One region of the Methylobacterium tardum genome, then DNA from elsewhere that is predicted to be linked to it. Evidence: predicted binding sites of a transcription regulator. Region 1 holds the regulator's gene; each other region holds the start of a gene.
What was found. The regulator HrcA, encoded in region 1, represses chaperone genes, less so after heat shock. The targets are predictions, from matches to a motif close to GTTAGCACTCNCNNNNNGNGAGTGCTAAC.

Region 1 (10,392 bases):
ATGATGGCCTACCGTGCCATCGATGCCGTGCCCGATCCGGGTCTCAAGGCGCGCGCCGAGGCGCTCCTGTTCGACATCGGTCGCAAGCTCGCCGCCCAGGAACGCGCGGTGCAGCGCAAGGAATTGAACTGACCGAATCCACCCGGCGCGGAACTGCGCGCGTCGGATCAGGAGGCATCCTGGTCGCGAAGGTGCAGGTAGGTCGGGTCGAATTCGGCGGCCGACATCAACCCGTCCCAATCATGCACGGTCAAACGGCGGCTCCGCAGCGTGATCAGGCCGGCCATCTTCAGATCCCGGATCGTGCGGTTCACGTGAACGGGTGTGATGCCGAGGGCATCGGCGAGTTCCGGCTGGGTCATCGGCATCTCGAAGGTCCGATCCGGCGCCAGCCCGACGGCACCGAGGCGCGTGATCAACTCGCAGAACAGATGCGCCATGCGCGCGTAGGCGTCGCGCCGTCCCGTGTTGAGCATCCATTCCCGAACCAGGGCGGCGTCGATCAGGGTCGCGCGCCAGAAGACCTCGTTGAGCCGCGGATGCTGGCGCAGCAGCGCGCGCACGGCCTCGTGCTGCACGAAACCGACCCGGCACGGGCTGACCGTGGCGATGCTGATATCGAGGACCTCGAGGTAGAGACTCTGAAAATCCGGCATGTCGCCCGGCACATGGTATCCCATGACCTGCCGCTTGCCGGCGCGTGTCGACTTGTAGGTGCAAGCGATGCCTTCCAGCACGGCGAAGCTCCGGGCCGGCCGGTCGCCCTCGCGCACGATGTCCTGGTAGGCGTCGATCTGCGCCACCTGCATCGGCATGGCCGACAGTGCAGCCATCTCGGCCTCGCTCGGCTTGAACAGGGCGATGCTGTCGATCTTGCGCAGGAACGGATGCCTGTTCGCCTGCTGCATCTGTGCTGTCATCGCTCCGCGGCGTTAAAGCGTCGGCACTCGGCCGTCGACCACGAGCAGCCGCATCCAATGCCGCCCTCGGATAGGATAGGGCTCCGCCGGGACCCGGACCAGAGCACGAAGTTTCGGAGGGCGAACGGCACGTCAGTATCATCCGTCCGAAATGGATGGCTGTTCCGCATCGCGGCTGAGAGAATGACGCGTCGGGCGATGCCGCGAATGAATCAGGGCGTGCGGCTGGCGCGGTGACGCGGTTGGCCACTTCCTGCGCACCGTCGGCGCCGCCCGGTGTTCGGGGCTGGAATTCTTCGGCCCGTCCGCGCACACAGGCACGGCGGCGCGATCGCCGTGCAGCCTCACGGACCATCCCGATGAACACGGCAGACCTCGCCCCGCACGCGCATCAAGTCCTGCGCGACGCGACCTTGCCGGAGCTGCCGAACCATTACCGCGGCAAGGTCCGGGACAATTACGACCTCCCCGACGGTCGGCGCATCCTGATCACCTCCGACCGGATCAGCGCGTTCGATCGGGCTCTCGCGGCGATCCCGTTCAAGGGACAGGTTCTGACGCAGACCGCCCGCTACTGGTTCGAGCACACGGCCGACATCTGCCCGAACCACGTGCTGGCCTATCCCGATCCGAACGTCGTGGTCGGCCGCCGGCTGGAGATCCTGCCTGTCGAGGTCGTCGTGCGCGGCTATCTCGCCGGCACGACCTCGACCTCGATCCTGACGCGCTACCGGGCGGGCGAGCGCGACATGTACGGCCACACCTTCCACGACGGTATGCGGCCGAACGAGCGTTTGCCGGAAGCGATCATCACGCCGACCACGAAGGCCTTCGACGGCGGACACGACGAGCCCCTGACCGAAGGTGAGATCCTGGAGCGGAAGCTCCTGACGCCGGAGCAGTGGCGGACGGTATCGGGGGCGGCGCTGGCGCTGTTCGCGCGGGGCAGGCTCTGGCGGCCGAGCGCGGCCTGATCCTGGCGGACACGAAGTACGAGTTCGGCACCGATCCGCAGGGCCGCATCGTCCTGGCCGACGAGATCCACACGCCGGACAGCAGCCGCTACTGGTTCGCCGCCAGCTACACGGAGCGCTTCGCCGCGGGTACGGCGCCCGAGAGCTTCGACAAGGATTTTGTCCGCAACTGGGTCGTGGCCCGCTGCGACCCGTACAAGGACCCGATCCCCGAGATCCCCGCCGAAGTCGTGCTGGAGACCGCCGCGGTCTACATCCGGGCCTACGAGACGATTACGGGCGCGCGCTTCGTGCTGCCCGACCCGGCCGAGGAGCCGCTGGCGCGCATCCGCGGCAATCTCGCCGCCTATCTCGGCACGGCCGCGTAGCTGCGAGGGGGAGCGGCGCCCCGGGCGCCGCTCCCTGCCGCAGGGCTCAGGCGGCCTGCGCGATCGGCGCCGGGGAGGGCGCGTCCATGGCGCGCAGGTACACGTCGAGCAGGGTCTCCTGCTCGTCGCGCTCGTCCTTGTCCTGCTTGCGGATCTTCAGGATCTCCTTGAGCACCTTCACGTCTAGGCCCTCGCCCTTGGCCTCGGCGAAGACCTCCTTCTTGGCCTCCATCAGGTCCTTGATCTCTTCCTCCAGCCGTTCCACGCGCTCGATGATCGAGCGGATGCGGTCGCCCGCGACGCCCACGGTGTCGGTCATGTCGGTCATGCGTTCCCTCATCGGATGACCGGGACACCCTCGCCGCCACAGGGTAAGCGGCGGGTTAAGGGCGGGGCTTTCCGTCCGGGGCGGCGGTCCGGGACGTGACCCAGCCGATGATCGCGTCGGCCACCGCGTCGCTGTTCGATTCCAGCATCATCATGTGGCCGTTGCCGTGGATCCCCTGTTCGGCGAGCCGCAGCCGGTCGGGTTTCGCGCCGGCCTGTTCCAGGAAGGCGCCGGTGCAATCGTCCATGGTGGCGCGGAACGAGGCTTCCGAGGTCACGATCACGGCCGGCACCTTGGCGAGGTTCGGCAGGGTCCGCGCCGGCTCGGCCTGGAGCCAGCACCGGATCTTGTCGGGCGCGGCGGCGGTCTCGGCCTGGACCACGGTGAGGTCGGCCGGCCCGCTCACCGGCGGCTCGAAATGGAGCGGCACCCGGGTGATGCCGTAGGGCCGGGCCCGCGAGTCGCCGACGCGCTCGTACCAGCTGTCGCCGCCCTTGAAGCGGATATCGTAGAAGGTCGGCCCGTTCGGCTCCACGGCGACGTGGGCCTTCACGAGGTCGGGCCGCTGATCGGAGACCGCCCAGCCGAACACGCCGGCCTGCGAATGCGTCAGGAGGATCGCGGGTCCGATCTTCTCCAGCAGCGCGATCAGCGCCGGATCGACCAGCTCCTCGCTCTTGAGGGCGCTGGCGATGTAGGGCACCTGCGACAGGTAGAATTGATCGAAGGCGGCGTTGCCGCGCACGCCCGGACCGCCCGGCCATTGCGTGTGCAGCTTGGCCTGCGGGTAGAGCGCGAACCGCTCCTGCCCGGTGAACACCGTCTCCAGGTCCTCGACCGGCAGGCGGGCATAAGGGCCGTAGGTCTCCGGGTCGCCGCCCGAGCGTCCGCGCCCGACCTGATCGACCACGTAGACGGCAAAGCCCTTGGCGGCGAAGTGGTCGGCCCAGCCCGGCCGGCCGTCGGGCGTGCCGAGAAAGTTGGTCCCGGTCTGGGCGGTGCCGTGCACCATCACGATCGGATAGGGCTGCGTGACCCGCTCCGGCACGCGGTAGGTCACGAACATCTGGCCGGAGGCGGTGGTCTTGTCCTTGGCGGTCTCATAATGGCCGCCGACGAAGAAGTAGCCCGCGCCCGGCGCAGGCTTGAACGGCTCGGCTGCGCGAGCCGGCGCGCCTGAAGCGAGGCACATGAGGATTAGGGCGCCGGCAAAGGCGGTCTTGCGCATGGTTTCCTCCCGCGGGCGTCTGGTGCGCCCGGCGGGTGGCATATCAGCGGGAAAGATCCGGCTGGTCCAGCCGGATCTTGCACGCTCTCAGGCGTGGGCGAAGCGCGGCTTCTTGCCGAGGGCCTCCTCGACGGTGCCGGCGCCGTCGAGATAGCCGTGCACCTTCGGGTTCGGCATGATCACCGAGGCCACGAAGGCGATCGCCATCAGCACGGTCACGTACCAGAAGAACGTGCTCTCCATGCCGTTGTCCTTGAACCACAGCGCCACGAACTCGGCGGTGCCGCCGAAGGTGGCGTTGGCCACCGCGTAGGACAGGCCGACGCCGAGCGCGCGCACGTTGGTCGGGAACAGCTCCGCTTTCACGATGCCGCTGATGCCCGTGTAGAACGACACCACCGCGAGCCCGAGGGTGATGAGCGCGAAGGCGAGGTAGGGATCCTTGTTGGTCCCGAGGGCCGTCATCAGCGGCACGACCATAAGCGTGCCGAGGCCGCTGTACAGCAGCATGTTCGCCTTGCGTCCGATCCTGTCGGACAGCGCACCGAAGAGTGGCTGGATCGCCATGTAGACGAACAGGACCACGGTCATCACCTGCGAAGCCGAAGTCTTCGGCATGCCGGCGGTGTTGACCAGGTACTTCTGCATGTAGGTCGTGAAGGTGTAGAAGCTCAGGGAGCCGCCGGCCGTGTAGGCCACGACGACCAGGAACGCCCGCCAGTGCTTGAACAGCTCGGCGAAGGTGCCGGCTGTCTCCTTGTCGCTGCTGTCCTTGGTCTCCGCCAGCGAGCGCCGCAGATAGAGCGCGACGACCGCGAGGCCCGCGCCGATGAAGAACGGGATGCGCCAGCCCCAGGCCGTCAGCTCGGGACCGGTCATGACCGTCTGCAGCAGCACCAGGACCAGCGAGGCCAGGAGCTGGCCGCCGATCAGCGTCACGTACTGGAAGGAGGCGAAGAAGCCGCGTTTCCCCTTGATCGCCACCTCGCTCATGTAGGTCGCCGAGGTCCCGTACTCGCCGCCGACCGACAGGCCCTGAAGCATGCGCGCGAGCAGCAGCAGAACCGGCGCCAGCGTGCCGACATGCTCGTAGGTCGGCAGGATGCCGATCAGGAGCGAGCCGAAGCACATCATCAGCACCGAGATGACCATCGAGGTCCGGCGCCCGACCCGGTCGGCGATGCGGCCGAACAGCCAGCCGCCGATCGGCCGCATGAAGAAGCCGACCGCGAAGATGCCGGCGGTCTGGAGCAGCTGGCTGGTGGAGTCGCCCTTCGGGAAGAAGGCTGGCGCGAAGTAGAGGGCGAAGAACGCGTAGCAGTAGAAGTCGTACCACTCGGCGAGGTTGCCCGACGACGAGCCCACGATCGCCCAGATGCGGCGCTTCCGGTCGGCTGCGTCGTCGTGGGCGCCTGGTGCGATACCGATCGTATCGTCTCTCGAGGCGGACATGGCGTCTCCGTCGATCAATTTTTCAGCCGGCGACAAGCCGCGCTCTTCTTCGTAGGACGCGACGTTACAGGTGATGACCGTGATCGCAAGTCCGTGATGGGACTTAGCCACGACCCGTCGCAGTCAGTGTCATCATCTTGCGGGTGTCCCAGAGCACGGCGCCTGCATCGTCCGAGAATCTCGTGCCGCGCCCGACGGGCAGGATTTCAGGCTCCGCTGCTCGGCTCCGGGATGACAGGGCGGATGACATCGCCGCCAACGGTGGTCCCCGCGTCGAGGACGCCGCGGAACGGTTTGGCCCGGGGGCTCGTTGCGGGCCGGCGCGGGCGTCGAGGGCGCTCCGTCATCGCCAGGAGGAGAGGCCATGAAGCGGATTCTGAGAGACACGGTAGCGGCCGTGATCGTCGTCGCCGGAGCGGCCACCGCGTTTGCACAGGGTGGTCCCGGGGGTGGCGGCGCGGGCGGCGGTCCCGGCGGTGGCGGAGCCGGTGGCGCGGCTGGTGGCCCTGCGGCGGGCGGTGGCGGTGCGGGCGGCGCCGGACCAAGCGGCGGTGCGGGCGGCGGGGGCGTTCGCGGCGGCGCCGGCGGAGCCGAGAGCGGCCCGCGCGGCGGAGCCGAAGGCGGGGCGCGCGGTGCTGAGCCGGGTGGCCCAGCTGGCCGCGGTGCCGAGGGGCCGGGGCGTCAAGGCGGTGCGGGCGAGCGTAACGGCGCCGGCGACCGCACCGGGCCCGGCGGTGCCCCGGGCGCCGCGGAGCGCGGCGGTCGCGACACAGGTCCCGCGGGTGAACGCGGCAATCGCGATGCGGCCGGTCCGAACCAGGGCGGGCGGGGCGCGGCCGGCGAGCGCGGCGGCCGCGAGGGCGCCCGTGAGGGGGTCCGCGGCGGCGGGTCGGCCCGCGGGGCGGTGAACCGTCTCGACACGCGGCAGCGCACCGAGTTCCGCAGCTCGATCACACGCCTCGGCGTGTCGCCGCTGCGCGACGTCGCGTTCGGATTATCCGTGGGTACCGCGATCCCGCGTTCGGTCACCCTGCACCGACTCCCGCCGGCGATCATCTCGCTCGTGCCGGAATACGAAGGCTACGAGTTCATCCTCGTGCGCGACGACATCGTGATCATCGATCCCGATACCTACGAGATCGTGGACGTGATCCCGGCCTGAACGTCGGCACCGTTCGCGTGATCGGCGCCGGGCGGGTCTCAGCCTGCCCGGCGCGTCTCACCGCCCCCCGTCGAGCAGCTTGGAAACGACCCGCGCGGTGTAGTCGACCATCGGCACGATGCGCGCGTAGTTCAGCCGCGTCGGGCCGATGACACCGACGACGCCGACGATCTGCTGCGACCCGTCGCGGAACGGCGCCGCGATCAGCGACGAGCCGGAGAGCGAGAACAGCTTGTTCTCGGAGCCGATGAAGATGCGCACGCCCTCGCCGCCCTCGGCCCGGGCCAGAAGATCGATGACGTCCTTCTGGGTCTCCAGATCGTTGAACAGCAGGCGGATACGCTCGAGATCCTCAACCGCGCGCAGGTCGTCCAGCAGGTTGGCCTGTCCGCGCACGATGAGCTGACGCGCCTCCGTCGGGCCGACCGGCGTGGCGAGCCCGGCATCGACCAGGCGCTCCGTCAGCGCGTCGAGCTCCCGCTTCATCGCCTTCCGGCCGGCCTCGATCTCGGCGCGCAGCGATCCGAGGGTCCGGCCCTGGAGCCGCGCGTTGAGGTAGTTGGTGGCCTCCTGGAGCGCGCCCGCCGGCAGCCCGGGGGGCAGATCCACCAGCCGGTTCTCCACTGAGCCGTCATCCGAGACCAGGATGACGAGGGCGCGGGCCGGATCGAGGCGGACGAACTCGATATGCTTCAGGTTGACGTTGGCCTTTGTGGTCAGCACCACGCCGGCCCCGCGCGAGACGCCCGACAGCATGGTCGAGGCTTCGGCCAGCGCCGACTCGAAGGTGTGGCCCGAAGCGGCGGCCCGCATCTGCGCCTCGATGCGCCGCTGCTCGTCCTGGCTGACATCGCCGAGTTCGAGCATCGCGTCGACGAAGAACCGCAAGCCCAACTCGGTCGGCAGGCGCCCGGCCGAGGTGTGCGGCGCGAAGATCAGGCCGGAATGCTCCAGATCCGCCATCACGTTGCGGATCGAAGCCGGCGACAGGGCCATCGGCAGGATACGGGCGAGGTTGCGCGATCCCACCGGCTCGCCCGTCGTGAGGTAGCTCTCGACGATCTGCCGGAAGATCTCGCGCGCTCGCTCGTTGAGTGCGGCAAGCGCCTGCATGGGCTGGCTGTTCGGAAATCGAGGGTGGGGGTCTGTCACGCGGTCATCCTGTAATCCGATCATGTCCGTCCAACACGCGCGGATCAATCCATACGGCGATGCTTGCTCGCGGTGGCGCGGCGGCCTAAGAGCCCGGCCCTCGACTTCTCACCATAGAAGGGGCCCGCGATGCGGCCTTCCAAGCGTGCCGCCGACGAGTTGCGGCCCGTGAGCCTGGAGCGCGCTGTGTCGCGCTACGCCGAGGGCTCCTGCCTCGTCAGCTTCGGCAACACCCGGGTGCTCTGCACCGCCTCTCTGGAGGAGCGTGGGCCCCCGTGGCTGCGCGGCTCGGGCAAGGGCTGGGTCACGGCCGAATACGCCATGCTCCCGCGTGCGACGCACGAACGCACCCGCCGCGAGGTCGGTTCCGGCAAACCGTCGGGCCGGACGCAGGAGATCCAGCGCCTGATCGGCCGGTCGCTGCGCGCCGTGACCAACCTGCCGGCGCTCGGCGAGCGGCAGGTCACGGTCGATTGCGACGTGATCCAGGCCGATGGCGGCACCCGGACCGCCGCCATCACCGGCGCCTGGGTGGCGCTGCACGATTGCTTCGCCTGGATGCGGGCGCGCTCGATCATCTCGGTCGATCCGCTGCGCGACCACGTCGCAGCCGTGTCGTGCGGCCTGTACAAGGGCACGCCGGTCCTCGACCTCGACTACGCCGAGGATTCGGTGGCCGAGACCGACGCCAACTTCGTGCTCACCGGCCGGGGCGGCATCGCCGAGGTGCAGGGCACCGCCGAGATGGAGCCGTTCTCGCAGGATCAGCTCCTCGAGCTGCTGCGGCTCGCCCGCGCCGGCACCGACCGGCTGGTCGCGCTTCAGAAGGAGGCGATCGCGTGAGCCGGCGGCTGACCGGAAAGGTGGCCATCGCCACCCACAATGCCGGCAAGCTCGCCGAGATGCGCGAGCTGCTGGCGCCGTTCGGAATCGAGGCCGTTTCGGCCGGTGAGCTCGGCCTGCCGGAGCCGGAGGAGACCGGCACGATGTTCGCCGAGAACGCCGCCATCAAAGCGAAGGCCGCCGCCGACGCCACCGGACTGCCGGCCTTCGCGGACGATTCCGGCCTGTGTGTGGACGCCCTCGACGGGGCGCCGGGCATCTTCTCGGCCCGCTGGGCCGGACCGACCAAGGACTTCACCGGCGCCATGGCGCGGATCTTCGCCGAGCTGGACCGGCGCGGCGCGGCGGAGCGCCGGGCGCATTTCGTCTCGGCTCTGGTGCTCGCCTGGCCGGACGGCCACACGGAGCTGTTCGAGGGCCGTGTGTTCGGCGAACTCGTCGCGGCGCGGGGCTCGGCCGGGTTCGGCTACGACCCGATCTTCCGGCCCGACGGGCATGAGCGCACGTTCGGCGAGATGACCGCGGACGAGAAGCACGGCGTCGATTGGCAGAAGGGCGCGGGTCTCTCGCACCGGGCGCGGGCCTTCATCGATCTCAGCCGGGCGTGCCTCGCGCCTGCGTCCTGATTGCCAAACGGGCCGCGCGCGCTCACATCCCGGCAATCATGACACCAATCGGCCCGGACCACCCGACCCGCGACGCGGGTTTCGGGATCTACCTGCACTGGCCCTTCTGCGCGGCGAAGTGCCCGTATTGCGACTTCAACAGCCATGTCCGCCACGCGGGCGTGGACGAGCCGCGCTTCCTCGACGCGTTCCGGGCCGAGATCGCCCACAACGCCGCCCGCACGCCGGGGCGCAAAGTCACCAGCATCTTCCTCGGCGGCGGGACGCCCTCGCTGATGCAGCCCGCGACGGTCGCCGGCCTGCTTGAGGCCGTGGCAGCCCACTGGAGCGTAGCGCCCGACGCCGAGATTACCCTGGAGGCGAACCCGTCGAGCGTCGAGGCCGGCCGCTTCCGCGGCTACCGCGCGGCCGGCATCAACCGCGTCTCGCTCGGCGTGCAGGCGCTGGACGACGCGTCCCTGCGGACGCTCGGCCGTCTCCACGACGTGGCGCAGGCACTGGCCGCGATCGAGGTCGCCCAGGCGGTCTTCGCGCGCACGTCCTTCGACCTGATCTACGCCCGCCCCGGCCAGACGCCGGCCGCGTGGCGGTCCGAGTTGGGCGAAGCTCTGGCGCGGGCGGCCGAGCATCTGAGCCTCTATCAGCTGACCATCGAGCCGGGCACGCCGTTTCACGGCCTCGCGGCCACCGGCAAGCTGGTGACCCCGGACGACGAGACCGGCCGCGCCCTTTACGACGTGACGCAGGACCTCTGCGCCAAAGCCGGCCTGCCGGCCTACGAGATCTCGAACCATGCCCGACCGGGCGCGGAATCGCGCCACAACCTGCTCTACTGGCGCTACGGCGAATATGCCGGCATCGGCCCAGGCGCCCACGGGCGGCTGGTCACGGAGCACGGGCGGATCGGCACCGTCACCGAGCGGTCGCCGGAGGCGTGGCGCGAGAAGGTCGAGCGCGACGGCCACGGTGTCGCCGAAACAGAGACGCTGTCGTCTGAGGATCAGGCTGACGAGTTCCTGGTGATGGGCCTGCGGCTCGCCGAGGGGATCGACCCCGCCCGCTACGCCGCGCTGAAGGGCCGCCCGCTCAACGGCAACCGGATCGGGATGCTGGTGGGCGACGGGTTGCTGGAATGGCGGCCCGGTGGCCGTATCGCCGCGACCGCCCGCGGTGCGCCCGTGCTCAACGCCCTGGTGGCGGAACTCGCGACCTGATCAGATCCCCGGCTTGGCGAGCACGCGCGGCGCCGGGCTCACGACAGGCGCGGCGTTGTTGCGGATCTCGTAGACCGCCAGCGCGCGCTCGCTCTGACCGTCCGGGCGGAAGCGGAATGTGCCGT
Region 2 (10,392 bases), 930 kb from region 1:
TCGATCGTGGCGTTGAGCGCCAGCAGGTTGGTCTGGTCGGCGATCGACTTGATCATGCCGACGACGGCGTCGACCTTGCGGGCGTTGTCGGCGAGCTGCCGCATCGTCGCGTCGGTGGTCTCGGCCTGGACGGCGATCTGTTGCGCGCGCTCCGAGACCCGGCCGACCTGCCCGGAGATCTCCTGAATCGCGCCGTTCATCTGCTCGGAATTGGCGGCCACCGACGACGCCTTGTGCCGTGCGGATTCGGCCGATTGCATCAGCCCCTCGGCGGAACTCTGCATCTCTTGGATCGCGGATCCGACCGCCTCGGCGACCCGCTTGACCTCGGTCTCCATGTTCACCTGCGCGGTGACGACGGCCCAGGTCAGCATCGGCCCGAGGTAGCGGCCCTTCTCGTCGTTCACCGCCGTGACCTGCAGGTTGAGCGTCTCCGGCCCGACCTTGATCTTGGTGGTGTGCGGCAGCCGGCTGGCATCGGCCAGCATGGTGCGCTGGTGGTGCGGGTTCTTGTGGAAGACGTCGAACGAACTGCCGAGCATCGCGTCGACCTTGATGGGCAGGTGCTGCTCGATCGCCGACAGGGTCTTGCGCGACGTGGCGTTCAGGTAATCGATCTTGAAATCGTCGGTCATGTCGGCGGTCATGACCGCGACCGGCACATTGTCGATCATCGTCAGGAGCCGGGTGATCTCCTTCTTCTTCGCCGAGATGTCGGAGGCGAACTTGACCACCTTCACCGGCTGGCCCTTCGCGTCGAGGATCGGGTTGTAGGTCGCCTCGAGCCAGATCGTGGTACCGTCCTTGTCGATCCGGGGAAATTCCCCGGTCACGTAGTGGCCGGCCTTCAGCCTGTCCCAGAACGCCGCGTATTCGGCCGTTGCGGCATAGGCGTCATCAACGAAGATGCGGTGATGCTTGCCGACGACATCATCGAGCGCGTACTTCATCACCTTCAGGAAGTTTTCGTTCGCATGCAGCACGCGGCCGTCCAGCGCGAACTCGATGATGGCCAAGGACCGGTCGAGCGCCTCGATCTTGGCCTGAGCCTCGCTGTACGTTGCTCGCTTGAACATGGTCACAATCGGTTCCTCCGGACGGCTCTATAGCTTCCGCTCGGTTAAAAATGCGCTAATCGATGTCCAAATGCGATATCGCCATCGCTGAATGCTTCGAACGATACGATCCAATGAAATGGCTTCAGGAATTCATCGGATTTAAAACGGAACTATGATATATAAATATCCGATATCAACTATAATTAATTTGCCAATATCAGAACCAGCCGCGGAGACGGAAATAAATCACCGGCGCGATCGCGCTGAGCAGGATCAGGCCGAGCGCGTAGGGATAGCCGTAGGTCCATTCCAGCTCCGGCATGTGCTTGAAGTTCATGCCGTACATCGAGGCGATCAGCGTCGGCGGGACACCGACCACCGAGACGACCGTCAGCACCCGGAAGACGTTGTTCTGCTCGATGTTGATCAGGCCCAAAGCCGCGTCGAGAAGGAATTGCACGTTCTCGGCGAGCCGGGTCTCGAACTCGTCCAGGGACTCGATGTCTCGTCGGATCGTATCGAAGCGCCCATCCTCGGGCAGGCCGAGCCCATCGCAGGCGGCCGACACGAACGGGACGATCCGCTCCAGCCCGAGGAGGCTCGCGCGGATCTTGCCCAGCACCTTCCCGCGGTTGCTGATGCCGCGCAGGATCCGGCGCAGGGCAAGGTCGCGGCGGCGGGGCGGCGGGCTCTCCAGCCGGCGGCGGTCTGCGCCGCGGACGTCGAAGTCGAAGATCCGGGTCGAGAGGGAATCGAGTTCCGACGCCATGTCCTCAAGGGCGTCCGCGAGGCTGTCGACCAGCTCCTCCAGGACGACGAGGAAGATCTCGCTCGGGGTCGTGCTGCCGTCGCCGTCCGCGATGCGCTTCGCGGAGGAATCGAAGGCGCGCAGGTCGTGGAAACGGATCGTGACGAGATGGTCCTTGGTCAGCAGGAAACCCAGCGGCTTCAGCTGCGACGCGCTCTGCTCGAAGGTGATCATCGGCGTCGACAGCGAGAGCCCGCCCTTCACCCTCCGTAGGCGGCTCGACGTCTCGACCTCCGAGAGCGCTGCCCGGGACGGAACGCGCAGGCCGGTCGCGGTCTCGACGGCCTTGGCTTCCTCTGGCGTCGGGTCGTTCAGGTCGAGCCACACGGTGTTGCGCGCGATCGGGCTGCCGGGTTGCAGCGCCACCGGGCCTTCGGGTCCGTGCAGGCTCAGCATGAGAGCGCATTATCCATGTGGAAGGATGAGAGCCGCCGGCGCGTCATCGCACCTTCGCGCGGGGGTGCGACAGCCTTGACTCGGAACCGGGCCGGGCCTATCTCGCGGCCGTCTTTGGCACTCGCCGAGACAGAGTGCTAACAGTCGAGTTCGCAAGCGGTCCCGCCGGCCGCATCAACGCCAACTCCAGACCTGAAGCAAGAGGGCAGCTCATGAAGTTCCGTCCGCTGCACGACCGCGTGGTCGTCCGTCGCATCGAAGGCGAAGAGAAGACCAAGGGCGGCATCATCATCCCGGACACCGCCAAGGAGAAGCCGCAGGAGGGCGAGGTCGTCGCCGTCGGTCCCGGCGCCCGCGACGAGTCCGGCCGTGTCAACGCGCTCGACGTCAAGGCCGGCGACCGCGTCCTGTTCGGCAAGTGGTCCGGCACCGAGGTCAAGATCGACGGTCAGGACCTCCTGATCATGAAGGAATCCGACATCATGGGCGTCGTCGCCGCCTGATCGGATCACCCGTCCCCGCCCTTTGAGGCCGCCTGAGGCCTTGGGGCAGAACCCAACCAGACAAGAGGCAAACCATGGCAGCGAAAGACGTTCGTTTCTCCGCCGACGCCCGCGATAAGATGCTGCGCGGCGTCGACATCCTCGCCGACGCGGTGAAGGTGACGCTGGGCCCGAAGGGCCGCAACGTCGTGATCGAGAAGAGCTTCGGCGCCCCGCGCATCACCAAGGACGGTGTGACGGTCGCCAAGGAGATCGAGCTCGCCGACAAGTTCGAGAACATGGGCGCCCAGATGGTGCGCGAAGTGGCCTCGAAGACCAACGACATCGCGGGTGACGGCACGACCACCGCGACCGTGCTGGCCCAGGCCATCGTCCGCGAGGGCGCCAAGTACGTCGCCGCCGGCATCAACCCGATGGACCTGAAGCGCGGCATCGACCTCGCCACGCAGGCCGCCGTGAAGGACATCACCTCGCGAGCCAAGAAGGTCTCGACCTCCGACGAGGTCGCCCAGGTCGGCACGATCTCCGCCAACGGCGACAAGGAGATCGGCGAGATGATCGCCCACGCCATGCAGAAGGTGGGCAACGAGGGCGTCATCACGGTCGAGGAGGCCAAGACGGCCGAGACCGAGCTCGACGTCGCCGAGGGCATGCAGTTCGACCGCGGCTACCTCTCCCCGTACTTCATCACGAACGCGGAGAAGATGGTCGCCGAGCTCGAGGATCCCTACATCCTCATCCACGAGAAGAAGCTCTCCTCGCTCCAGGCCATGCTGCCGGTGCTCGAGGCCGTTGTTCAGACCGGCAAGCCGCTCCTGATCATCGCCGAGGACATCGAGGGCGAGGCCCTGGCCACGCTGGTCGTCAACAAGCTCCGCGGCGGCCTGAAGGTCGCGGCCGTCAAGGCGCCGGGCTTCGGTGACCGCCGCAAGGCGATGCTCGAGGACATCGCGATCCTGACCAAGGGCCAGATGATCGCCGAGGATCTCGGCATCAAGCTCGAGAACGTGACGCTCCCCATGCTCGGCCGCGCCAAGCGCGTGCGCATCGAGAAGGAGAACACCACGATCATCGACGGCGTCGGCGAGAAGTCCGACATCGAGGGCCGCATCGCGCAGATCAAGGCGCAGATCGAGGAGACCACCTCGGACTACGACCGTGAGAAGCTGCAGGAGCGTCTGGCCAAGCTCGCGGGCGGCGTCGCGGTGATCCGCGTCGGCGGCGCGACCGAGGTCGAGGTCAAGGAGAAGAAGGACCGCGTCGACGACGCCCTCAACGCCACCCGCGCGGCGGTCGAGGAAGGCATCGTCCCGGGCGGCGGCACCGCGCTGCTGCGCGCCAAGAAGGCGGTCGCCGCTCTGAAGTCCGAGATCCCGGACGTCCAGGCCGGCATCAAGATCGTGCTGAAGGCCCTTGAGGCCCCGCTGCGCCAGATCGCCCAGAACGCGGGCGTGGAAGGCTCGATCGTGGTCGGCAAGATCACCGACAACACGGGCTCGGAGACCTTCGGCTTCAACGCCCAGACCGAGGAGTACGTCGACATGATCCAGGCCGGCATCGCCGACCCGGCCAAGGTCGTGCGCACCGCCCTGCAGGATGCGGCTTCCGTGGCCGGCCTGCTGGTGACCACCGAGGCGATGGTCGCCGACGCGCCGAAGAAGGACAGCCCTGCTCCGGCGATGCCGGGCGGCGGCATGGGCGGCATGGACTTCTAAGTCCACGTCACCCGTCGAGACGAAGGAAGGGGGTCGCCGAAAGGCGGCCCCTTTTCTGTTGGATTCTGCTCCCCGCCGCCGCGGCAGGGCGATGGTCAAGACGACGTTGTGGCCGGCCCGCATGACGTCTGCCGCGGCGGTCCGCGGCATCAGTACGGGAACGTGATTGGCGTGATCCAATCCAAGCAGGAGGCGTCCGCGTCCGGCGACGTCACACAGGACGTCAACGTCGCGCGTGGTCACTGAGGTTGCGTTGGGGCCATGCCGGCGGCGCGATCCGCACGTAGGGCCGATAGCGCTTAGGCGAGGCAGTGTCCGCGGCTCGCGGCGCTGCGGTACCCCGCGCCGTCATTCCGCGGCGCCGAAGGCGAGCCCGGAATCCAGACCCGCTGGCGGTGCCCAACCTTGCCGCGGCGGCGTGTCTGGATCCCGGGTTCCGCTGCGCGGCCCCGGAATAACGGGGCGGGTCGAAGACACGTGTCGACGTGAATCGGGGGCTGGATGACCTGTCGCGGCGCGCAGCGAAGCGACCCGGAATTCAGAAGGCCAGGAATGCCGTGCGCCTGCAATGACGTCCTGCACCGCGCGATGGCCGGAACGCGACGCACAAAAAAACGGGACGGCTCGCGCCGTCCCGTTCAAGGACCTACCTATCGGCCAAGAAAGATCGAAGCCAGTCGCTGGATCAGGCCCCGCGGTGCGGGCGGAGGCGCGCTCTGCCCAGGACCGTCCCCGATCTAAGCGTTGGCGGCGAAGGGGTGCTGCGCGGAGTTGCGCTGCTCGGTGACCGTCGAAGCCTTCGGCTCGCCGTTGACGGCGCGCTGGATCGACAGCTTGGTCGCCTCGTAGTTGTACTTCTGGATCTTGGCGTCGTCGGCCGCCTCCCAGTGGATGAACACGCCGACCAGGATGTACAGGTCGTCGGCCTCGTCCGCCGGGATGATGCCCTCGGCCACCGCGTCCTGCACGGCCTTGGCAACACCGTGCTGGGCCGGGCCGAACATCTGGACGGCCTGACGGGCGTCGTTGATGGTGACCTTGTTGAACATCAGGGTGTTCGGCTTGCACGGCAGGTTCGGCGCGATGACCGCGAGCAGGCTGGTGAAGCCGTGCTTGTTGTTCACGAGGCCGTTGCAGAAGGCCGACTCGGCCGGCGAACCGCGCGGTCCGATGATCAGGTCGATGTGGGCGACCTCGTTGCCTTCGCCGACGAGCGCTTCGCCGACCTGAACCTTGGTGATCTTCGCCATTCGGTGTCTCTCCCTGGATTCCGAAAAAAGCCGCGCGCCGGGCGGTGCCGCGGCCGGGAAGCCATCCTTGTTATCGGCGCCCGACCATGCCGGCCGAGCCGGATGGGCCGAGCCGGTTGGGCCGGACAGCGCGGCGGACCCTACAGCGGGGCCCTGCGGCTCACAACCCGCGCAAGGCCCTGACATGAAGGAATTTCTAAGTCGTCCATTCGGGAAACACCGGATCGTGCGCGCGGTTCAGGCCAGAGCCGCACCGGCGGCCGCGAGCGCGTCCCAGAACAGCGTCGCCACCGTGAAATCGGCGCTCGTGCCCGGGTTGAGACCGCGCGCCTTCAACGAGGCATCAAGGGCGAGCAGCGCGTCGACCGGCCGCCCGGCGAGATCGAGCCCGGCGAGGGCCGCCTCGGCCTCCCGGCGGACGCCCTCGGCCGAGGCCGGGCCGTGCTTGCGGGCGATATGGCTGTCGGGCACCGCGCAAAGGTAAGCCAGGTGGATGGCGGTCGTGCACCAGGCGGGATCGAGGCCCTCGGCGCGGGCCGCGGCCAGGGCCGCGAGGCCGATCGCCGGCACGTCCGCGAAGCCGGTCACGTAGGCCCGGGCGATGCGGTCCCGGTCGGCGGCCTCCGCCATCGCGTCCAGGAGCGAGCCGGGCGCCGCGGCGGAGACGTCGTGCCGGCCGGCGCGGCCGAGCCCGCCGGGATTGGCGAGGCGGATCGCCGCGAAGACCGCCTCCGAATCCGCGCGGTCGAGGTTGCCGAGCACCGACGCGACGGTCTGGCCCCGCTCGGCGGCGGCGGCCAGCGGGGCGCAGAGGAGGAGAATGCCGAGATTGGTGTTCTGGCCCACCGCCGCCATCGTGGCGGCGACGCCGCCGCGGATCCGGGCGCCGACATGCGCGCCCTGTTCGGCAAGGGCGCCCGCTGAGACGTCGGCGCTCGTGACGAAATCCGCCACCTCCATGCGGTGGCCGGCCGCGTAGGCGTGGACGTTGCCGGGCTTGAGGGCGTCGAGCTCGGCGAGGCAGGCGGCCCGGTAGAGCGTGCCGATCAGCGCTGGGTCGAGCCCGGTCATGCCACCACGAGCCGGGGGCGGCTGGCGCCGCGGGTCGCGGCGAGGAAGCCGCGCACCACCGCGGCGGCGATGTCGGTCTCGCACACGGTCTGGAGCCCCGACCAGGCCGGCATGGAGTTGACCTCGAGGACCGAGAACCCGCCCTCCCCGTCCTCGGCGAGATCGACGCCGGAATAATCGACTCCGACCGCGGCGGCGGCCGCTTCGGCCAGTTCGGCGGCGGCGCGCGGCATCGCCCAGGGTAGCGGCCGGCCGCCTCGGTGGACGTTGGTGATCCAGCCATCGCCCTCGCGGATCATGCCGGCGATCGCCCGGCCATCGCAGACGAACACCCGGTAGTCGCGCCACAAGCCGTCCCGGCGCGGCACGTAGCGCTGGAGGTAGTAGACCCGCGCCACGGCCTCCTCGTCGGGCAGGTCCTCCGGGCGCTCGATCAGGGCGAGCCCCTCCCCTTGCGAGCCGAACAGCGGCTTCAGGACCAGCGGCGCGCCCGGTCGCGCCTCGGCGGCGACCAAGTCGGCGGCCGCGTCGCGCTTCGAGAACACCCAGGTTGCCGGCGTGGGCAGGCCGGCCCGGTCGATCAGCAGCGAGGTCGCCGCCTTGTCGACCGAGCGCTCGATCGCGGTCGGCGCGTTCCAGACCGTGACACCCGCCGCGACCAGGGCGTGCAGCACGCCGAGCCGCATCGTCGTCGCCTCAAAGGTGCCGCCCGCGATGGTCCGCATCAGGACGCCGTCCGGCAGGGCGTCGGGGAAGCCCGGCACGCGCAGGGGCTCGTTGCCGCCGGTCACCACGGCCACGTCGGCCAGCGAGAACAGCACCGGCTCGACGCCGCTCGCGCGCAGGGCCGCAAGCAGGCGGTTCTTGTGCCAGGTGCCGTTATCGGCCGCGAGCCCGATGCGCATGGGGGTCCTGATCGTCACGGAAGAGAGCCGCCTTCACGGCAGGGCCCGAGGGCCGGGAGCAAGCCCGAGGCGGGGTCGGTCTCCCGCCCGCTCGAGGTCCACGGATGGGAAGCCTTGTCTTGCGCGAGCGAGCCGCTTCTCGGGCGACCAGCCGCGCCGTCCTTCCGGGGCGCCGCTGGCGAGCCCGGAACCCAGAACTGCCAACAGCGCCAGAGCTTGGCACCTCGGCGTGTCTGGATCCCGAGTTCCGCTGCGCGGCCCCGGGATGACGGGGAGGTGCCGGTGCGTCGCCCCTCAGACGAAGGACGCGTCGACCAGCGTCGGCTCCAGGCGGCCGCCGCGATAGGTGGCGCCGGAGCGCACCGACGTGACGATCGCCTCGGCCGGCGAGAACAGGGCGCCGTCGATCTTGTAGAAGTCGCCGTTCACCCGCGCGAAGATCTCGGCGAAGGGCGCGCCGTGGTCGCTCGAGGTCGCCGAAGGCAGCTGCTCGGCGAGCTGCTTGGCGTCCGCGTCGTCGGCATCCACGAAGAGCTGGACCCGCCCGCCGTAGATGATCGCGTCGTTGGTGCGGCCCATCGCCTTGATGAAGTCCGGGTGCGGCGGTGACAGCGGCGCCGAGCCGATCCCGTCCACGATGGCGTGCAGGTCGAAGCCGACCGTGTGGGCCTTGTGAAGGGCGACCTCGAGGACGCGGGCCACCACCTGGGTGGAGCCGGCGAGGCTCTGGGTCGGCGCGAAGATGAAGGTCAGGTCCTCGGGCTTGAGGCCGGAGGCCTCGGCGACCTTCGCGACGACGCTCTCGGGCGGGCCGCCCGCCGCTTCCAGCACGAGCGCGGTCTTAGTGGCGGAATCGCGGAAACCGAGCTCCTGGTACAGATCCTCGACTGCCGCCACCGCGCGGCCCGGGCCCGAGCCGAGGGCGAAGAAGCCGGAATCACCGGTCTCGTCCGCGAGGCTCCAGCCCGCGTACTGGCTGCCCAGGCAGGCGAGCACCGGGTCGGCGGAATGGACCGTCACCGAGTAGGGCCAGGACGCGATCGGCCCGCTCGGCGCGATGGTGACGGTGCCGAGGCCGCCGAGGCAGATCTCGGCGATGCGCCGCCCGGCCTCGATCGAGCCCCGCGCCTGCGCGCCGGCATCGACCATGCGGGCGCCGCCGGCGGCCTGCGACACGGACAGCCGCAGGGTCCCGGCGTCGGCCACGAGCCGCTCGACCAGGGGGCCTGAGAGCGCGTTGATGCTGGGATAGGATTGGCTGGCACTCATGACGGGGCTTCCTCGGGGTGTGTTTTCTTCGCCGCGCAGACGGCCCGCAGGTGTGCCGTCCGCGTTTCCAACAGGGCGAGCACCTCCGCCCGGTCCGCGCCTTCGGCCAGCACCGTGCAGAGCGGCGCGTCGCGGCGGACCACCGAGCCGGAGCACGGTCGGTCGCGCACGCAGTCCGGCCAGTCGAGGGCCGGCACAGGCGCAAGCTCACGGTCCGCGTAACAGATCTGCGCGGCCGCCGCACCCGCCGGATGCGGTCCGGGATCCGGCATCGTGCCGAGGCAGGCGGCAATGTGGGCCGCGAGCAGCGGCGTCCCGCGCCGGTCGAGGATGTCGAGGGTCGCGCCGGGCCTCGGGTTGATCTCGGTGAGCCACCACTCGGTCCCGTCGACCAGCAGGTCGGCGCTGGCGAGGCCGCACAGACTGGTTGCGGCGACGATCCGCTCGATGCTGGCGGCGACGGCCTCAACGACCGAAGCGGGAAGCGCCGGGGCTTCTCCGGCGCCGCGGACGAGCGCCCCGGCATAGCGGAACGGGCGGATCGGCGACGGCGCGCACCACTGCTCGGTGACCGCGAGGATGCGGATCGTGCGTCCGTCGGCGAGGATGTTCAGAGCGTGCGGCCGCCCCGTCACGCGCGCCTGGAAATAGTGGCCCGCCGGTGCGGGCGACCGGGTGGCCGGCCGGATGTGGCTGCCGCCGGACCCTCCTGTCCGCTTGAGTAGCCACGCCGCGGGATCCGGCGGCGGCTCCGTCGCCACGGCCGGATGCGGCACGCCGAGCCGCGCGCACAGGGCCGCGAAAGCCAGGGGATCCTTGAGGGCGGCGACGGTCTCGGCCGAGGCGCCGATCAGCCGGTGCCGCGCGGCGAGGCGCGCGATCAGCTCGGGCGCGTCCTCGAAGCCACTGCCCAGGATCAGGCCGACCGGATTCCCGGCCCGCGCGGCGAGGTCGTCGAGGGCCGCCAGAGTGGCGTCGGCGGCGGGGGCGGTGCCGAACCGGCCCGGCAGCGGCCGGTAGGCCTCGGCCAGCATGCGGGTGTCGGAATCGCCGAACAGGTCGGCGACGTAGGGGCGCAGTTCCGCGCGCCGCGCCGCCTCGGCCAGGGCGCGCCCGGCCTGTGCGGCGATCAGGACCGCATCCGCCATGGGAGGCCGGTGCCGGAGCGGCCTAGCCGGCGATCTCCACGGCGAGTTCGTAGGCGTCGCGGAAGTCGAGGCATAGCGGCGTGTCGGAGGCGAGCATCCGGTCGAACAGGCGCCGCTGCGTCTGGTACTTCACGTTGCCGACCGCCAGCGCGCCGATGCCGACGCCCTTTCCGGTCGGCAAGGCCACGTCGACCGCATTGACGTCGATCCCCGCGATGCCGGCGGGCGGCACGGCGTTGACGTCCGAGGCGACGAGGAGTTTCGGCGCC
Region 3 (10,392 bases), 660 kb from region 1:
CGACGGGATTTGGCCGGAAGCGGAATGGCAGCTTCCGAGATGCAAACGCCAGAAGCGGACGCGCCGTGCTGCTGTGTTTCCCCGACCTCTATCTTTCGTAATGCCATTCTGAGACCGGTTCTGCTGCTCGTCTCAGGTTCCGACCGAGCCGCGGCGCGTCGGCAATCCGTCACCCCGGTTCAGCTCGCGACCGGTGTCCTTGCGCTCTCGCCACGCTAGCTGAACTGCCAGGCCGGCTTCGCCCTGCCGGTCAAATCATCGCCCCCGCATTCATCAATCCCTGCGGATCAATGGCCTGCTTGAGAGCGCCGAGCAGGGCCAGGCGGGTCGGATCGCCATAGCGGCTCAGCAAGTCGCGCTTGAATCGGCCGATCCCGTACTCAGCGCTGAAACTCCCGCCGAGGTCGATGGCTACAGCGTAGACGGCATGAGCGACGCCCTCCTCAACTTCCCCCGTGAAGCCGATCCGGTCGCGGCCCGGCGGCACCATGAGGTTGAAGTGGATGTTGCCGTCACCGACATGGCCGTAGAACGACAAACGCGTGCCCGGAGCCTGCACCTCCACCACCGCACCTGCCCGGGTCAGGAAGGCGGAGACGGCGGAGGTTGGAACGGCGATGTCGAGCTTCACCGATCCGCCCGCGTGCTTTTCTGCCTCCGGGATTGTCTCGCGGATGAGCCACATCTCGCGTCGCTGCCGCTCCGACTGAGCGAGCACTGCATCCTCGACATGGCCAGCTTCGATCAGCGCTTCCAGGGTGCCCAGAAGGATGTCGCCGAGCGGGATGCGCTGCGAGGACGCGGAGAGTTCGAGCAGCACTGCGCCGCCTGGGCCGGCTGCAAGCCCGAGTTCGGCGCCGCGCATGTCGGCGACGAGCTCCAGTGATGATGCCGAGATGAGCTCGAAGGTTGAGGCGAGGTCTGCGGTCTCTCTTCGGACCAGAGCGGCAATCTCCGGGATCGGCGCGCCTGCCGTGAGTTGCATCCAGGCGGTGGCGCGCCGTGTCTGCGCGGGCCAAAGCTTGAGTACCACGCCCGTGACGATGCCGAGCGTACCCTCGGCGCCGATGAAGAGCTGCTTCAGGTCGTAGCCGATGTTGTTCTTGCGCAGCGTCCGCATGTCGGAAAACAGCGATCCGTCCGGCAGCACGACCTCCAGTCCGAGCACGAGGTCGCGCGTCATGCCATAGCGCAGCACCTGCAGCCCGCCGGCGTTGGTGCCGACGTTGCCGCCGAGGCGGCAGCTACCCTCGGCACCCAGACTGAGAGGCAGCAGACAGCCGCTTGCCTCGGCAGCAGCCTGTGCGTCGGCGAGGATCGTGCCAGCGTCGCAGGCGAGCGTAAAACCCATCGGGTCGACCGAGCGGACCTGATTCATTCGCTCAAGAGCCACAACGAGCTGACCGCGACCGGGCTCCGGCGTGGCGCCACCGACGTAGCTGGTATTGCCGCCCTGAGGCACGAGGCCGAAGCCGAGGCGCGCGGCCGGCGAACAATCTCCCGGACCTCCTCGGTCGAGCGTGGTCGCAGGACGCCTGGGGTCTGCCCTTGCATCAGGGCGCGCTGATCATGGGTGTAGCGGATCAGGCTGCCGGCATCGGTGATGAGACCGCCCTCCCCGAGTAGGTCGCGGAAGGGGGACAGATCGGAGGAAGACAGGTCTGACATCCGAGGCGACTCAGCCCATGGTAGGTTTGGTGGACGGGGTTGAGGCTGACGCCGTCGCTTCGGCGCAGCAGCTTGCGGGCTGTCTATCCAAACGCCCTGGCCCAGCAATGGCGTCGATCCAGCCCGCCGTCGAGTGCCGCAGGCCACGTCGGAAACTCTCTGACAGCTACATCCGAAGCGGGACAGCGAGTGACGGGCCGTGATCACACCGGCTTAGGCGGACGGTTGGCTCCCTGCGCGGGGTCACTGCGACCGGACATTCCGAGCGGGAATGGGTTGTCGTCGCTCATACTCGCGGTCAGAGGCCGCGAGCGCGATTGCGCCACCTCCGCGCATCCGCCCATGCCAACAAAACACGGGCTCGCGGATTGCGGCAAGGAGGCTCTTGCGGGTCACCTGAGCGCCCTCAACCAACCGTCGCCGGAGCGTTCGTCCGTGTCCGCCGTTCTTTAGCCGCGGGGCCTCCTAGGATGTCCCTGCCGCAGCCTGGCCGCCGTTCGCGCGTATTGTCCTGGATGCTCGTCAACAAAAAAGGGCCGCCTCGCGGCGGCCCCTCCTGTTCTCGTCCTGAGCAAGCCAGGCTCAGAAGTCCATGCCGCCCATACCACCCATGCCGCCGCCCGGCATCGCCGGAGCAGGGCTGTCCTTCTTCGGCGCGTCGGCGACCATCGCCTCGGTGGTCACCAGCAGGCCGGCCACGGAAGCCGCATCCTGCAGGGCGGTGCGCACGACCTTGGCCGGGTCGACGATGCCGGCCTGGATCATGTCGACGTACTCCTCGGTCTGGGCGTTGAAGCCGAAGGTCTCCGAGCCCGTGTTGTCGGTGATCTTGCCGACCACGATCGAGCCTTCCACGCCCGCGTTCTGGGCGATCTGGCGCAGCGGGGCCTCAAGGGCCTTCAGCACGATCTTGATGCCGGCCTGGACGTCCGGGATCTCGGACTTCAGAGCGGCGACCGCCTTCTTGGCGCGCAGCAGCGCGGTGCCGCCGCCCGGGACGATGCCTTCCTCGACCGCCGCGCGGGTGGCGTTGAGGGCGTCGCCGACGCGGTCCTTCTTCTCCTTGACCTCGACCTCGGTCGCGCCGCCGACGCGGATCACCGCGACGCCGCCCGCGAGCTTGGCCAGACGCTCCTGCAGCTTCTCACGGTCGTAGTCCGAGGTGGTCTCCTCGATCTGCGCCTTGATCTGCGCGATGCGGCCCTCGATGTCGGACTTCTCGCCGACGCCGTCGATGATCGTGGTGTTCTCCTTCTCGATGCGCACGCGCTTGGCGCGGCCGAGCATGGGGAGCGTCACGTTCTCGAGCTTGATGCCGAGATCCTCGGCGATCATCTGGCCCTTGGTCAGGATCGCGATGTCCTCGAGCATCGCCTTGCGGCGGTCACCGAAGCCCGGCGCCTTGACGGCCGCGACCTTCAGGCCGCCGCGGAGCTTGTTGACGACCAGCGTGGCCAGGGCCTCGCCCTCGATGTCCTCGGCGATGATCAGGAGCGGCTTGCCGGTCTGAACAACGGCCTCGAGCACCGGCAGCATGGCCTGGAGCGAGGAGAGCTTCTTCTCGTGGATGAGGATGTAGGGATCCTCGAGCTCGGCGACCATCTTCTCCGCGTTCGTGATGAAGTACGGGGAGAGGTAGCCGCGGTCGAACTGCATGCCCTCGACGACGTCGAGCTCGGTCTCGGCCGTCTTGGCCTCCTCGACCGTGATGACGCCCTCGTTGCCCACCTTCTGCATGGCGTGGGCGATCATCTCGCCGATCTCCTTGTCGCCGTTGGCGGAGATCGTGCCGACCTGGGCGACCTCGTCGGAGGTCGAGACCTTCTTGGCTCGCGAGGTGATGTCCTTCACGGCGGCCTGCGTGGCGAGGTCGATGCCGCGCTTCAGGTCCATCGGGTTGATGCCGGCGGCGACGTACTTGGCGCCCTCGCGGACGATGGCCTGGGCCAGCACGGTCGCGGTGGTCGTGCCGTCACCCGCGATGTCGTTGGTCTTCGAGGCCACTTCGCGCACCATCTGGGCGCCCATGTTCTCGAACTTGTCGGCGAGCTCGATCTCCTTGGCGACCGTCACACCGTCCTTGGTGATGCGCGGGGCGCCGAAGCTCTTCTCGATCACGACGTTGCGGCCCTTCGGGCCCAGCGTCACCTTCACCGCGTCGGCGAGGATGTCGACGCCGCGCAGCATCTTATCGCGGGCGTCGGCGGAGAAACGAACGTCTTTCGCTGCCATTACTTGTCACTCCTTAATAGACATGACTTTTGGGATAGGCCCCTGATCTTAGGCGGCTTGCTTGAACGACTCGGAAGCCTCGACGACGCCCATGATGTCGGATTCCTTCATGATCAGGAGGTCCTGACCGTCGATCTTGACCTCGGTGCCGGACCACTTGCCGAATAGGACGCGGTCGCCGGCCTTGACGTCGAGCGCGTTGACACGGCCGGACTCGTCGCGGGCGCCGGGACCGACGGCGACGACCTCGCCCTCCTGCGGCTTCTCCTTGGCGGTGTCCGGGATGATGATGCCGCCCTTGGTCTTCTCTTCGCCTTCGATGCGACGGACGACCACGCGGTCGTGCAGCGGACGGAACTTCATGAGCTTCCTCCAGACTGAGTGCTACAGATCGAGAAGTTCGCCAGACCCCCAGACGGGCTGCCTGGCCACGTTCAGGCCGCGCTACAATCTACAATGAAGCCGCGCCCCGGAATCGCATCCGAGATTTAGCACTCACCTAGCGAGAGTGCTAGAAGCGGAGTGCAAATTTGGCAGCAACTGCTGCGGGTGAGTGCTAAAGGACTGAATTTGTTCGCGATTTCCGCGTCGTTAACAGCTGAGCCGGCAACCTTATTGCTTCATCCCGAGTCTCTCTCGAGATGAGTGCAGGAGGTACCGCCATGAGCGTTTCGACAGCCTTCCGTCGTCAGCTGGAAGGCTACAGCCTGACGACAGCCGAGATCCTGTACCACCTGCCCGACCATCCGCATCTGCTGCAGACCTTCATCTGGCAACAGCACGATCTGTTTCCGGCGTTTCCCGAGTTGAAACGTTTTCTCGCGTTCTGGCAGTCGGCCCTCGATGGGCCGCTGCACTCGGTGAAGGTGGCCCACAGTCGCTTGATCAAACCCGCAGAACTCAGGGCCGTCGGCAGCGAGTTTCACCTGCACTGACGTAGACCGGAGGCCTGTCGCCTGCGGCAGCAACGCGCCCCGCGTTCAGTGCAGGCGCATGGTCCACTGCACAGCGCCTGGTGTGAACGGGGGAACAGCGCCGCCCGAGGCCACTAGGCGGTCGTTCTCCTCGCCGGTCTCCGCGTCGATCGTGCGCTCTAGGATCGCGACGCCGGTCGTGCGCTGACCGAGAGCCTCGGCATAGAACCGTGCCGCGCCGGGATCATCGAACACGAGCGCCTGCCGCGCCCCGACCATCGTGCCAGCACGCTCGAAGGGAAGGACGATGTAGGTTCTGGTGAACTCCGCTCTCATCCCAATGCACCGATCTACGCACCGTATGAGCTGCTGGAATGGGGAGCGTATCGGCTAAGCTTCAAGGTCCAGCGATTCGGCTTGGCTGCATCAGAGTACGAGTTCCGATGTCGTCTCGGCCATCCACCCGCGCGGTGCTGCCGCCAAAGGCGGATGCACGACCTGCCGCATTCCCGAGTGCGAACTGGCCTCCCGTTCACATGCTTAAGCCGAGAGTGGTCGCATCGGCCCGAGCCCTACCACCGTGTCGTCCAGCGCCAAGCGAGAACACCGATCCAGGCATGCAGCATTTTACGAGCGATGGGCGGCAGATCGCGGTGGAGTGGTTTACAGCTCTCAGTGGCTCTGGGGAGGGCGCACGAGCAGGAACGGCGAAGCCAGCCCTTCTGCTTCTGCATGGCGCGGATGGTCTGATCTATGCCGAAGGCTACCGTCTGGCCGCGCGCACTCTGGCGGCGTCTGGCTACCACGTCGCCTTCGTGCACTACCTCGACCGGACCGGAGACCGGCGCGTCGCCTACTCGCGGCTGCGGCAGGATTTTCCGCTCTGGGCGGAGACGGTGCGCGATGCAGTCGCCTGGCTGGCGGATCAGCCTGGCACCGATGCGCAGAGGCTCGGCATCGTTGGGATCTCGCTAGGAGCAGCTCTGGCTTTCACCGTAGCGGCAGCTGAGCCTCGCGTGCGGGCGATCATCGACTATTTCGGTCCGCTACCGGACGAACTCGCGCGTGAGCGGCCACGCCTGCCGCCAACGCTAATCCTGCATGGCAGTGCAGATGCGATCGTGCCGGTCTCCCACGCACGAGCGCTGGAGCGGCTGCTTCAGGAGCAGAGCGTGGCGCACGAGATCCGGATCTACGAAGGTCAAGGGCATGGGCTTACGGGACCAGCACAGCTCGATGCCGCCGCGCGCGTGGCACGCTTCCTCGGACAGCACCTTCAGGGCGCTTAAGATTCGGGACGGTACCCAAGTCTAGGGGCTTACGGCGCTGTTCGCGTCCAGATAGACTGCTCAACACCCGTAATCCGATGTGCGCGCGGACACGTCCGACCGCATGGCTGCTATCCATTTCAATCTACAGCCGGTGGCACCATCTAAGCTGTCTACCGCCACAAGACAGTTCGGCCAGATGCACCCGTGAAAGGAGCTGCTGACCGGGAGCATTTGTCATGCGTGAACTCAAGGACCTCTACACCTGCGGCTGCGATGACGGCATTGATGCTCTGCTGCAGGGTATCGCGCATGGATTGAAGCAGCTCGATCTGCCAAGCCCCGACACCATGCCAGAGAGGTTGCACACCCTCCTGCACCGTGCCTGTGCGGCATGCGATGCCGCACCGAATGAGTCAGACACTGAGTTGGCGTAGTCGCATTTGCGATCAGAAGGCATCGTTTAGCCAGCCCGGGAAGCAGGCGCCGTTGTGGTTTTCGCCTTCGTGCGTTGAACGAACAATCGGCTGAGGCATGCTCGGAGCTTCTGAGCTATCGAGGGCCGCGGGACTTCTTCCGACGTTCGGCTTCTGCGCCATCCGCCCTGCGCCACCAGCCATGCACGGCGTCGCCGATGTAGCCGCCCAATCTCAGGAGCAACGCCATCAGCACGAGGCTGATCACCAGAGGGAGGTAAGCACCGAGCCCGCAGACCACGCCAAGCGCTGCCGTGACCCAGATAGCCGCTGCCGTGGTCAGACCGTGTACCTGCTCTTCTCTCGCGCCCTTTACGATCACGCCTGCACCCAGGAACCCGATGCCGGTGATCAGCCCCTGAAGGGCGCGGCTGGCATTGGCGTCCATCTCACCTGAGAAGCCGGAGCCGGACAGCGTGACCAAGGCTGCGCCGAGGCCGACGAGCCCAAGAGTGCGCACGCCGACAGCTTTGGCGCGCGCCTCACGGTTGATGCCGACCAGACCGCCGACGAGCACCGCGGTGGCGAGACGCAAGCAAAGGTCAGCCGTCGTGATCATCAGCGTGCGGCAGCCAACGCGGGGCTAGGTCACCAGAGAACCCGCGGAAGCCGCCGCTTCCAGCGCTCACCAGCACGCAGAGTTTCGCCCTGCTGACCGCGTCTTCCCGTACGCGCTTGGGCCACAGCAGGCTGAGCCGTCATGACCGGCGCTGTGATCGCGGCAGGAACGGCAGCAGGTTTAACCCGCGGCTGAACCGCTGGCTCAGCGAGTGGTCCTCGCCTGGCGCTAACCCTCGCTGCTGATTTCTGCACGGGCTCGGCCAGCGATTTGACACGGCGGACGCGCGGCAGGCGCTCCGGCGCTGGTGCCTCACGAACTGCCTGGACTTCGGGCTCAACCGGCATGGCAAACGTGGGCACCAGGCTGGGCAGAACACGACGAGCGGGTGCCTCGAGCTGCGCAGCTTCGGGAGAAGCTACCGACACCGGCTGGACCGGCTTCACCTCAGCGAGCTTATCATTCGCGACCAGTGGCAAACCCTGCCAAAGATCATTGCTCTTGCGGGAACGTGCGGTGGCATCGGATAGCGAGCCACGGGATGTACGGGTGTGCTTGACTTCGACCGTGAACGGTCGCGCGCTGCGGCGCTTCATGTGTGTAAAAATCCTGAAAATCGTACGCTTAGCGGCGCAATTCGCGCTGATGACGTTCCTCGATCATATGGCGCACGCTCGATCTTTGTCTAGCAAGCGAGCAGCAGATGTCTGGCTCATTCTTTACAAAAGGCGTGCGCGCGGAGCTCTCGGATCGAAGAGGCCGCGTCGCGATGATGGATGAAGATGCCGCCAGCTTGTTCCCACAGGTGACGGTACTTTTCGCGATCGTCCACCAAGGCATCACCTGGATGGCAATGCTCCCGCTTCAGCGCGGCGGTCGTGGTGATCACCTCGACACCCGGGAAGTGCTTCTCTGCCCAGCGACGCTTCTGCGGCTCAGCCCATCTCCCCTCGGTAGACCTGTAAGGATGATCGGTTGCAGGTGACGCACAGTCTCGTAGAGCTCCATGGCGTCGGGTAGCAGCGGGAGCTCCCCGAAGAAGTCGCCGAGTGAAGCCAGCCTGCTCCAGAAACGCCGCAAGCCGAAGCGGCGCTCAAAGTCCTTCGGTGTCATGCCGAAAGCTTGCTGGGCGCCGGCATCGAAGTCGGCGAGCACTCCGTCACAATCGAGGAAAACAGTAGGCATCAGGTCACACGCTCTTCGAGGTGGCACCATGAACCATTACGGCATAGGCCGCGATGAAACTTACGACGGCAGGATCGATCAGTGCAAGGAACAAATAGAATGTTAAGCGCGGGATGCCAGCAGCTCCGACATGAGAAATAATAGCGCTGCCCTATTTGAAGGATAACTCGGCTCAGCCATTAGCTAGTCACCACAACGAGTCGGATCATTCTAATACGCTAAACGCTAAACAAAAACCGGGCACTCAGGTCTTCAGAACGAGGCAGGCACCACCGACGGTGTGAATTTTAGCGCATAGCGCATCAGCTTGCTCCCGGTTCTGAGCCGGTATGCGGATCCGGTAGAACGCTTGTGTCCCACGGCTGCGCATTCGCGTGCCGATGATCATCGGGCGCGCCTGCCCAATGACCTTGGCGTAGGTTGCCTGCGCTTGTGAGAAGCTCCGCAGGGCGAGCGCCTTCGAGAAGTTCGCGGCGAGCTGAATGCCCCAGGGTCCCCAGGGCGGTGGGACCGGCTTCTCGACAGGGCTGGTACCGTGATCGCGGGCATACCGGTTCTCGCCCGTCGGTGGACGCTCAGCGAAGCGATCAGCTCGGGACGGGATCTGCAGAGCCGCGGTCACTTGCATGCAGGTTTGTGGCGTTTCCTGCCGCGCGGCTCTCGGTTTCCCCGCAGCTTCGACCTTGCGCTCTGCATCGTTCGCTTTCGCGGCAGCTATCTCCGGGGGACCGACCTTTCGCGACTCTTCGGTGGGCTTGTTGAGCTTGTTCTGTTCACTCGCGCCATTAGCCTCCGGTGGGCCAGCCTCATCACTTTTGCCGTCACGCCATTCCTCGGCCGGGCTGCCGGTGATCCAGTGCACGTAGGCGCGGGTCTCAGCCGGCAAGTCGCTGCTGCCCGCCAGCCAATTCGTCACGCGCTGCGCGCCACCGTTGTAGGCCGCAGCTGTGAGCCCGAGATTGCCGAACCGTCGCTTGAGGTCAGCGAGGAGATGCGCTGCGTGCGGGATCGCCTGTTCAGGGTCGAACGGATCGAGCAAGCCACGCTCCTGCGCGGTCCCGGGCATGAACTGCGCCACCCCTTGCGCGCCAGCCGGGCTGACGGCGCCCAAGCGGAAGCTGCTCTCGCGCCAGATCAGCCGGGTTAAGAACGGCACCGGCAGGTTGCGAGCCTTGGCGGAGCCCTCGATGAGACGACAGAGCGCCTGCTCCACGGTCTCGGTCGAGCTCTCAGAAGGCGCAGCGCAGGTGGGCGTCGCGAGAACGACAACGCTGAGCGCCACCGCTGATGTGAGGAGCAGCTTCGGCATGATCAGGACGCGGCTGTAACGCGTCCCGCCGGAATTGCGATCCGTTACGCGTTGACGTGCTCTACAGCCGCGCGGCCGTGCCCAGAGCAGCCCTACCGGGTCCAGCCACCGCCAGATCCCATCGGCTAAATGTCAGACGATGCGCGCTGCGTATGACGAGCACGCGCGTCGGCCGTGCGGCCCCGTGCTGCTCTTCCTGCCGCCGCACCGTTGGTGACCACGACCTTGGTCGTGCCCGCACCCTCAGCCCGCACGAGCGTGAACAGCGCGGCAGCATGGGACGGCGCAAGTCGGACGCATCCGTGCGACGCAGGTCGTCCGAGCTGGCGTGTGGCGCGGCTGCTATGAATGGCGTGCCCGGCTGCCGTGAAGAAGATCGAATAGGGCATCGGAGCATCATCCCACTCCTTGGAGTAGTGCACCTTTGCCAGCCACAAAGGGTGGAACGTGCCTGCCGGGGTCCTGTACGGCGCTCGTGCCGTTGAGACAGCCCAAGAGTACCGAAGCTTCCCGTCAACCGTCACCCGCATGCGCTGGGTGGCCTTGTCGACCGTGATCAGTATGCGTGCAGGAGCCGCAACAACGGGCCTCGTGACCTCGCTAACTAGCGGCGTTCCGAGCGAGGGTTCAGAGGCAACAGGAGGAGCGCTCACAGGATCGGGAGTCAGGGTTGCTGAGAGTGGCACATCCGGAGCGCCTGTCGTGATCGGGGGAGCTGTGGTGGAGCTCGCGACGGGAGCCGCGTGGGTGGTGCTGTCCGACGGCTCCGGTGATGGAGCCA

Region 2: groES (co-chaperone GroES) is a predicted target of HrcA. The motif match lies at 2,376-2,404, and genes of this name have one in related genera.
Region 3: groES (co-chaperone GroES) is a predicted target of HrcA. The motif match lies at 4,388-4,416, and genes of this name have one in related genera.

The regions. Positions count from the first base shown of each region.
Region 1 is NZ_CP097484.1:3,796,259-3,806,650, reverse strand. It holds gene M6G65_RS18125 (PAS domain-containing protein) at 1-132, shown strand, start outside; gene M6G65_RS18120 (Crp/Fnr family transcriptional regulator) at 168-908, opposite strand; partial or broken gene M6G65_RS18115 (phosphoribosylaminoimidazolesuccinocarboxamide synthase) at 1,280-2,262, shown strand; gene M6G65_RS18110 (DUF2312 domain-containing protein) at 2,309-2,590, opposite strand; gene M6G65_RS18105 (alpha/beta hydrolase) at 2,646-3,818, opposite strand; gene M6G65_RS18100 (MFS family transporter) at 3,906-5,270, opposite strand; gene M6G65_RS33780 (hypothetical protein) at 5,699-6,178, shown strand; gene M6G65_RS33775 (DUF1236 domain-containing protein) at 6,175-6,432, shown strand; gene hrcA (heat-inducible transcriptional repressor HrcA) at 6,490-7,545, opposite strand; gene rph (ribonuclease PH) at 7,714-8,427, shown strand; gene rdgB (RdgB/HAM1 family non-canonical purine NTP pyrophosphatase) at 8,424-9,053, shown strand; gene hemW (radical SAM family heme chaperone HemW) at 9,092-10,267, shown strand; partial or broken gene M6G65_RS18070 (penicillin-binding protein activator) at 10,268-10,392, opposite strand, start outside.
Region 2 is NZ_CP097484.1:2,866,748-2,877,139, forward strand. It holds gene M6G65_RS13630 (methyl-accepting chemotaxis protein) at 1-1,076, opposite strand, end outside; gene M6G65_RS13635 (CorA family divalent cation transporter) at 1,276-2,262, opposite strand; gene groES (co-chaperone GroES) at 2,475-2,765, shown strand; gene groL (chaperonin GroEL) at 2,840-4,480, shown strand; gene fae (5,6,7,8-tetrahydromethanopterin hydro-lyase) at 5,218-5,730, opposite strand; gene M6G65_RS13655 (triphosphoribosyl-dephospho-CoA synthase) at 5,968-6,801, opposite strand; gene M6G65_RS13660 (ATP-grasp domain-containing protein) at 6,798-7,706, opposite strand; gene mch (methenyltetrahydromethanopterin cyclohydrolase) at 8,001-8,975, opposite strand; gene M6G65_RS13670 (ATP-grasp domain-containing protein) at 8,972-10,123, opposite strand; gene M6G65_RS13675 (NAD(P)-dependent methylenetetrahydromethanopterin dehydrogenase) at 10,146-10,392, opposite strand, start outside.
Region 3 is NZ_CP097484.1:3,136,300-3,146,691, reverse strand. It holds gene M6G65_RS15070 (FAD-binding oxidoreductase) at 251-1,462, opposite strand; gene groL (chaperonin GroEL) at 2,251-3,900, opposite strand; gene groES (co-chaperone GroES) at 3,949-4,263, opposite strand; gene M6G65_RS15055 (usg protein) at 4,563-4,835, shown strand; gene M6G65_RS15050 (hypothetical protein) at 4,881-5,150, opposite strand; gene M6G65_RS15045 (dienelactone hydrolase family protein) at 5,432-6,103, shown strand; gene M6G65_RS15040 (hypothetical protein) at 6,322-6,519, shown strand; gene M6G65_RS15035 (MgtC/SapB family protein) at 6,635-7,093, opposite strand; partial or broken gene M6G65_RS33750 (hypothetical protein) at 7,830-8,302, opposite strand; gene M6G65_RS15025 (lytic transglycosylase domain-containing protein) at 8,547-9,611, opposite strand; gene M6G65_RS15020 (L,D-transpeptidase) at 9,737-10,141, opposite strand.